2 regions of the Methylobacterium sp. V23 genome follow, and region 2 is predicted to be linked to the other one. Evidence: riboswitches for the same ligand, from Rfam matches in the RefSeq annotation. Region 2 holds a riboswitch; the other holds the start of a gene.
The links. Region 2 has a riboswitch for thiamine pyrophosphate ahead of thiC (phosphomethylpyrimidine synthase ThiC). Riboswitches for the same ligand answer to the same signal wherever they lie in the genome.
Positions count from the first base shown of each region.

Region 1: another riboswitch for thiamine pyrophosphate. It lies ahead of thiO (glycine oxidase ThiO); the one in region 2 lies ahead of thiC (phosphomethylpyrimidine synthase ThiC).

Region 1 covers NZ_PDHT01000015.1:12,864-17,057, reverse strand. Annotated here, with positions in the region: gene rpoD (RNA polymerase sigma factor RpoD) at 1-1,015, shown strand, start outside; gene CRT23_RS15295 (adenylate/guanylate cyclase domain-containing protein) at 1,214-2,461, shown strand; TPP riboswitch at 2,507-2,635, shown strand; gene thiO (glycine oxidase ThiO) at 2,737-3,918, shown strand; gene thiS (sulfur carrier protein ThiS) at 3,915-4,127, shown strand; gene CRT23_RS15280 (thiazole synthase) at 4,162-4,194, shown strand, end outside.
Region 2 covers NZ_PDHT01000014.1:72,183-76,376, reverse strand. Annotated here, with positions in the region: gene CRT23_RS14895 (hypothetical protein) at 1-75, shown strand, start outside; gene CRT23_RS14890 (hypothetical protein) at 201-455, shown strand; gene CRT23_RS14885 (BA14K family protein) at 555-1,310, opposite strand; TPP riboswitch at 1,460-1,568, shown strand; gene thiC (phosphomethylpyrimidine synthase ThiC) at 1,650-3,542, shown strand; gene CRT23_RS14875 (DNA polymerase Y family protein) at 3,881-4,194, opposite strand, start outside.

The DNA.
Region 1 (4,194 bases), on a different contig from region 2:
CAACAAGCGCCTCATCTCCCATGAGGGCCGACTGATGCGCTACGCCGAGAGCCACGGCGTCGCCCGCGACGAGTTCCTGCGCCACTACCAGGGCTGGGAACTCGATCCGAACTGGATGGAGCGCGTCGGCAGCCTCGGCGGCCGTGGCTGGAAGAACCTCGTCGAGAAGGGCTCGAACGAGGTCGCCCGCCTGCGCGAGCAGATCCTGACCCTCGCCTCCGAGACGGGCCTCGAGATCGGCGAGTACCGCAAGATCGTCAACATGGTCCAGAAGGGCGAACGCGAAGCCCGTCAGGCCAAGAAGGAGATGATTGAGGCCAACCTGCGCCTCGTGATCTCGATCGCCAAGAAGTACACCAACCGCGGCCTGCAGTTCCTGGATCTGATCCAGGAGGGCAACATCGGCCTGATGAAGGCTGTCGACAAGTTCGAGTACCGCCGCGGCTACAAGTTCTCGACTTACGCCACCTGGTGGATCCGGCAGGCAATCACCCGCTCGATCGCCGATCAGGCCCGCACGATCCGCATTCCGGTGCACATGATCGAGACGATCAACAAGATCGTTCGGACCTCGCGCCAGATGCTTCACGAGATCGGCCGCGAGCCGACCCCGGAGGAACTGGCCGAGAAGCTGGCCATGCCGCTGGAGAAGGTGCGCAAGGTTCTCAAGATCGCCAAGGAGCCGATCTCGCTCGAGACCCCGATCGGCGACGAGGAGGATTCGCACCTCGGCGACTTCATCGAGGACAAGAACGTCGTCCTGCCCATCGACGCGGCGATCCAGTCGAACCTGCGCGAGACCACGACGCGCGTGCTCGCCTCGCTCACGCCCCGCGAGGAGCGGGTGCTCCGCATGCGCTTCGGCATCGGCATGAATACCGACCACACCCTCGAAGAGGTCGGCCAGCAGTTCTCGGTGACGCGCGAGCGTATCCGTCAGATCGAGGCGAAGGCCCTGCGCAAGCTCAAGCACCCGAGCCGGTCGCGTAAGCTGCGCAGCTTCCTCGACAACTGATGCACGCGGTGAGGCCGGCCTTTTCCGGCGGACCTTTCACCTGAAAGAGCCGGCTCCTCATGGGGCCGGCTCTTTCGTTTCGATGGCGCCGAGCCCCTGAAGCGCTCTACGCTGTTGAAGCGGAGAGGCCCGCACGATACGCACAAAACCCGAGGCGTGGCCGTTGCCGGACGCCGTCTCCCAACCCACCTTGGCCATATGCTCGATCGAGGCCCGCCCCAGCCTTCCCCCACCGCTGAAGCCGACGGCTCGGAGGCGGCCGACGTCCCCTTCGGCGCCCTCCAGCAATGCGTGGCCCTGCGCGACTGGCTGCTGAGCGAGGGCGCGCGCATGCCGAAGGCCGAGGACCTGCTGTCCGGCCTGGCCGAGCGCCTGATCAAGCTCGACGTGCCGGTGGACCGGGCCACCACGGCCATCGATGCCCTGCATTCCGAGTATTCGGGTGTCGGGCGGTTCTGGACCCGCGAGATGGGCTCGACGGTTCGTCTGTTCCCGCACGGGGAAGCATCGGACCGGGCTTATCGCGCGAGCCCGTTCTTCCGCGTTCATGAGACCGGCGAGTGGTTGATCCTCGATCTCGCCGAGACCCCGGATGAGGCCTTCGCGGTCATTCCGGACCTGAAGGCCGAGGGCTACCGGCACTACATCGTCGCGCCGCTGTTCTTCACCAACGGCACGCGCAACGGCATCTCCTTTGCCACCCGGTCCCCGGCGGGGTTCCGCGACGAGGACGTGGCGATCCTGCGCTTCGTCATGCCGACGCTGGCCGCGGTGATGGAGATGCGCAGCATCAACAAGCAGCTCGACCACGTTCTGCGGATCTATGTCGGAGACGAGCCGCACAAGGCGATCCTCGGGGGCTCCATCCGTCGCGGTCACGTTCAGCGCATCCGCTCCGCGATCCTGTTTGCCGACATGCGCGATTATACGCGTATCTCCGCCGACATGACGCCGGAGGAGGCTGTCGACCTCCTGAACATCTTCTTCGACTGCCTGGTGCCAGCCATCGAGCGCGAGGGCGGCGAGGTCCTGAAGTATCTCGGCGACGGGCTGCTGGCGATCTTCCGTGAGCCGGGCGACGACCTGGGCGGTGCCGCCAAGGGGGCGCTCACGGCGTCCCAGAGCGCCATGGCGGCCTTGGCCGAGGCCAATGCCCTGGGCCGGTTCGCCAATCCAGTGGCCGCCGGCATCGCCCTGCATCACGGCGAGGCCGCCTACGGCAATGTCGGCTCCGGCGCGCGGCTGGACTTCACCGTGATCGGGCGCGACGTGAACCTGGCGAGCCGGGTCGCCCGCCTCAACCGGACGCTGGCCGAGCCGATCCTGATGACGAAGCCCTTCGTCGACTTCCTCTGGGACATGCCGGAGCCCCTCGGCGAGCACGCGCTCGACGGGTTTGCCGAACCCATGGGCGTCTATCGACCGGCGCGTCCGTCTGCCGCCTGAGGCCCGCCCGGGGATTGACCCCGGCGCAGGGACGGCCCACATCTGGGGTGTTCCAGGGAGATCCCCGGCAAGGGGCTGAGAAACCGATGGCCGTCCGTTCGCGGATGGCGGCGCGGAAATCCTTCGAACCTGACCCGGTTCATACCGGCGTAGGGATTGGACCGCGGGTTTCTGTTCAAGCCCGGCACGCTTCACCGCTCGAAGCTGCAGCCCCACCAATCTCGACGCCGGTCGCGGAGATTGTGTTGGACGTGAGCCCGAACGCCTTTCTCAACCTGCGACGGACGCACGGCGATGCTCCGCCGGCCGTCGTCGCTCCCGCCCACAGTGACGTCGTCGTCGTCGGCGCCGGCTTGATCGGCCTGTCGGCGGCCTGGCGCCTGGCGCAGGCCGGGCGGTCCGTGACCGTTCTGGAGCGCGACACCGTCGGCGCCGGGGCGAGCCTCGCCGCAACCGGCATGCTGGCCCCGGCCGCCGAGCACGAGCCGGGTTCCGACACGCTCCTGCCCCTGGCCCTGGAAAGCCTGTCCCGCTGGCCGGCTTTTCGCGATGACCTTCAGGCCGCGGCCGGCCTCGACATCGACTATCGGGAGGAGGGCACCCTGGTGCTCGCCATCGGCCGCGACGAGGTCGAGCGCCTGCGCTTCCGGCACGACCTGCAGAAGCGCTCAGGCCTCGACGCCCGCTGGCTGACCGGCCCCGAGGTTCGGGCCCGCGAGCCGCGCCTGCGTCCCGCCGTCACCGCCGGCCTGTTCTGCCCGCACGACCACCAAGTCGATCCGAGCCGGGTGATGGCCGCCCTCGTCCGGGCCTGCCTCGCTGCCGGAGTCGCCATCGTGGAAGGCTGCGGTGTCGACGCCTTGGATTGGAGCGCCGGCCGGGTCACGGGCGTGCGTACGGCCCAGGGCATCCGTCAGGCCGACACCGTCGTGCTCGCCTCCGGCGCTTGGAGCGGTGAGGCAGGGCTCCTGCCCGACCATCTCGCCCTGCCGGTGCGGCCCCTGCGCGGCCAGTCCCTCGCGCTGCGGACCACCGCCCGCACCGGCACCCTCGCCCACATGGTCTGGACCGAGCAGGTCCACATGGCGCCGAAGAGCGACGGCCATCTCATCGTCGGCGCAACGGTGGAGGATTGCGGCTTCGTTCCCGGCGTCACGGCCGGCGGGCTCTACGCCCTGCTGGAGGGCGCACGTCGCGTCCTGCCCGGCATCGAGGAGATGGCGGTGGAAGCGATCTGGAGCGGCTTCCGGCCGACTTCGGACGACGATGCCCCGATCATCGATGCCCTGGCGCCCGGCCTCGTGGTCGCCACCGGCCATCATCGCAACGGCTACCTGCTGGCCCCGGCCACGGCCGACGCGGTCGCGGCCCTGGTCGCCGGGGGAGCGCTGCCGGATTACGCCCGGGACTTCGGCCGGGCCCGCTTCGCGTCGCCGCCGCGGAGGGCCTTCGCATGAAGCTCCGAGTCAACGGCGAGGTCCGCGAGAGCGTGGCCGCCGACCTCGACGCCCTGTTCCGGGAAGAGGCCGAGGAGACCGGCCTCGAGAGCCCGCAGGGTATCGCCATCGCGCTCAACGGCGCCGTGATCCGACGCCGGGACTGGGCTGCCACCGCGCTCAGCGACGGCGACCGCGTCGAGATCGTGCGCGCGATGCAGGGCGGCTGATCGGGAGGGAGAACACCATGGCAGGAGGCCCGGAATGACCGAGATCGCGAACGACACGGATACGCTG
Region 2 (4,194 bases):
GGCCGCTCGGTCGAACTCTGGGACGGGGCGCGCCTGATCCAGCGGCGCGAGGCCCCTCGCAACCTGTCGGCCTGAGCGGGGGAGGCCGGTCCCGGCCCGACCGCGGCGTTCGCGCCGCGTAGGAACCGGGCTTTCGTGCTAGGTGCGCTCGGCCTCCGGATCCGACGCGATCCGGCGCGGCCCGGTGGAGAGACCCTGCGATGGCCCTCAAGACGACGTTCCTGGTGCAGACCTTCGTGCTCAAGCGCAAGCGGCTCTCGCCGGGCGACCGCGAGGTGGCGGTGACGGAGAGCGGGGCCTTGAAGAAGGCCGAGGCGATGGCCGCCCGTTTCCCCGGCACAGCGGCGATCAAGGTCGTAGCCGACGACGAGACGGGCGAACTGGAGAGCGCGTCCATCCTCGGCAGCTTCGGAGAGGTGCCGGACGATTTCGCCGAGAGCCTGCAGGGCTCCTGAGGCCGGATCGCCCACGGCGTCCACGAACCTGAGACCGGAAACGCGAAAGGGCCCCGCCTCGCGGCGGAGCCCTTCGATCCTGCTGCGACGCGTCTGCCGTTACGGGCAGGCGTGACGCTGACCGTCATTGCCGAGATAGGTCCCGGTGCGGCGGTCATAGGACCGGAAGCGCTGGACACAGTAGGCGACGTCCTCGCCGCTGGTCGCGACCTCCGGGCCGGCCTCGTAGCCCGTGGCGGCATAGCCGCCACCGTAGGGCGCGGAGCCGCCGTAATAGGCCGGCGCATAGCCGCCGGCATAGTAATCGTCGCCGTAGTAGCCGCCATAAGCGCTGCCGAGGCCGTAGCCGATTCCGGCGCCGGCAAGACCCAGGCCGAGCCCGAGCCCGACACCACCGTAGCCGCGGCGGTAGCCGTAGCCGCGCCCGGCATAGGCACCGCCCCGGTTGTACCCACCGCGGTTGAAGCCGCCGCGATCACCCCGGAAGCCGTTGCCGGCCGCGAGGCCCGCCCCGGCGCCGACGGCACCCGCGCCGACGCCGATGGTCCCGCCGCGGTTGAACCCGCCCCGGTTGAATCCACCCTGCGCGAGGCCGCCGCGGAACCCGCCGCCGCCGAAGTTGCCCCCGACATTGCCGCCGCGGAACCCGCCGCCCTGCGCGAGACCACCGCGGAAGCCGCCACCACCGAAGTTGCCGCCGCGGAATCCGCCGCCACCGCCAAGTCCACCGCCGTGGAATCCGCCGCCACCGCCACGGAAGCCACCGCCGCCACCGCCCGGACGTGCGTCCGCGGATGCGGGAATCATCGAGAGGGCCCCGACCAGGGCGGCCGATGCCAAGAGTATGCGCTTCATGGGAGAGCCTGTCGTTCGCATGTCGATCCCGAGGACCGAACTTCTGGTAACCGAACGCGGGGCCTGACGATAAAGTTCGGTTCGCACCCTATTCCGCCGCACTTCATCGGGCCGGCGATTGACAAAACCGCCGCAGACCTCGAATCTAGAAGCATTCCGAGGGGGGCTCCGAGTGCGGGGGCTGAGATTGGGCGCGTCGCCCTGACCCTTGAACCTGATCCGGTTCGTACCGGCGGAGGGACGGGAATTCGTAGCAGCGGCGCGCAAGATCCAGGCGTCGTCCCATCCAACACCGCTCGACGCGAGTCCGGATCGTCTCCCACGCCAGGAGCGAAACCGATGAATGCACCCGTTCTCCCGAAGGATCTTCCGCAGGGTCAGCCCCAGGCGGTGACCACCGGCCCGATCATGGGCTCGCGCAAGGTCTACGCTCCCGTGGCCGGGCACGACGACATCCGGGTGCCGTTCCGCGAGATCACGCTCAGCGATCCGAAGGAGGCCCCGGTGCGGGTCTACGATCCGTCGGGCCCCTACACCGAGACGGATGCCAAGATCGACCTGCATGCCGGCCTGCCGCTGGTGCGCGAGCCCTGGATCGCCCGGCGCGGCTACGCCACCGTGACCCCGCGCGTGGTCAAGCCCGAGGACAACGGGTTCGTGCCCGAGGACAAGCTCGTGGCCCCCTGTCCGGCCATCCGCGAGATCCGCAAGGCCGGCCCGGGCCAGATGGTGACGCAGTACGAGTTCGCCCGCGCCGGGATCATCACCGAGGAGATGATCTACGTCGCCAACCGCGAGAACCTCGCCCGCCAGACGATGCTGGAGGGCGCGCAGGCGGCGCTGGCCGACGGCAACAGCTTCGGCGCCGCCCTGCCGGCCTTCATCACGCCGGAATTCGTCCGGGACGAGGTGGCCCGCGGCCGCGCCATCATCCCGGCCAACATCAACCACCCCGAGGTGGAGCCGATGGCGATCGGCCGCAACTTCCTGGTGAAGATCAACGCCAACATCGGCAATTCCGCCGTGACGTCGTCGGCCGCCGAGGAGGTCGAGAAACTGGTCTGGGCGACCCGCTGGGGCGCCGACACGGTGATGGACCTCTCGACGGGCCGCAACATCCACAACATCCGCTCCTGGATCGTGCGCAACTCGCCCGTTCCGATCGGCACCGTGCCGATCTACCAGGCGCTGGAGAAGGTCGGCGGCGACCCGCTGAAGCTCGACTGGGAGGTCTTCAAGGACACCCTGATCGAGCAGGCGGAGCAGGGCATCGACTACTTCACCATCCATGCGGGCGTGCGCCTCGCCCACGTGCCGCTCACCGCGCGCCGGGTCACCGGCATCGTCTCCCGCGGCGGCTCGATCATGGCGCGCTGGTGCCTCGCCGGTCACCGCGAGTCGTTCCTCTACGAGCGCTTCGACGAGATCTGCGACATCATGCGGGCCTACGACGTGTCGTTCTCCCTGGGCGACGGCCTGCGCCCCGGCTCCATCGCGGATGCCAACGACGCGGCGCAGTTCGCCGAGCTGGAGACCCTGGGCGAGCTCACCAAGATCGCCTGGGACAAGGGCTGCCAGACCATGATCGAGGGCCCCGGCCACGTGCCGATGCACAAGATCAAGGTGAACATGGAAAAGCAGCTCGTGGAGTGCGGCGAGGCGCCGTTCTACACCCTCGGCCCGCTGACCACCGACATTGCCCCCGGCTACGACCACATCACCTCCGGCATCGGCGCCGCGATGATCGGCTGGTTCGGCTGCGCCATGCTCTGCTACGTCACCCCGAAGGAGCATCTCGGCCTGCCCAACCGCGACGACGTCAAGGAAGGCGTGATCACCTACAAGATCGCGGCCCATGCCGCCGATCTCGCCAAGGGCCACCCGGCGGCGCAGCTGCGTGACGATGCCCTGTCGCGGGCCCGGTTCGACTTCCGCTGGGAGGATCAGTTCAACCTCTCCCTCGACCCGGATACGGCCCGCGCCTACCACGACGAGACCCTGCCGAAGGACGCCCACAAGGTCGCGCATTTCTGCTCGATGTGCGGCCCGAAGTTCTGCTCGATGAAGATCACGCAGGACCTGCGCGCCGAGGTGCTGGCGATGGAGGCGGCCGGCCAGGTGCTGGGCGAGGCCGCGCCCCTGAGCGCGGCCGAGCGCGAGGCCGGTATGGCGGCGAAATCCGCCGAGTTCCAGGCCGAGGGTGGCAAGCTCTACGTCGACGCGGCCGAGTAGGGGACCCTGTCCCGGGCCGGTCTCAGCCGACCGGCCCGGGACAGGCGGCGCGCCGAAGAACCGCCCGCGGCGTGTCGAGGAACTGCCCGCGGCGTGTCGAGGAACTGCCCGCGGCGTGTCGAGGAACTGCCCGCGGCGTGTCGAGGAACTGCCCGCGGCGCGTCGAAGAACTGCCCGCGGCGCGTCGAAGAACTGCCCGCGGCGCGTCGAAGAACTGCCCGCGGCGCGTCGAAGAACCGCCCGCGGCGCGTCGAAGAACCGCCCGCGGCGCGCGGACTTCCAGAGCCGTGTCCGCGTGAAGTTTCCGAGGCCTCTCCCGGGCGCCTCTCCCGCTCACATCACGCGAACAGCCCGTGCACGAACCAGCGCGCGGGCGTCTCCATCGTGGGGAAGCCCTCGCGATAGACCCAGAGGCGGCGCCCGGCCTCGTCCTCGACCACGTAGTAGTCCCTGAGCGGACCCGGCGCGCGCCACCACTCGTCGGCGATGCGCTCGGGCCCGTCCGCATGGGCGACGCGGTGCAGGCGCCGGCGCCAGCGGAAGCGGTGCGGAGGCCCGTCGGGGGCGAGGGCGATGACGTCCTCGGCGGCCTCGCCCCGGCTGAGCAGCACCAGCGGCCGGGGCTGCAGGCGCGGCCGGGACGCCGGATCGG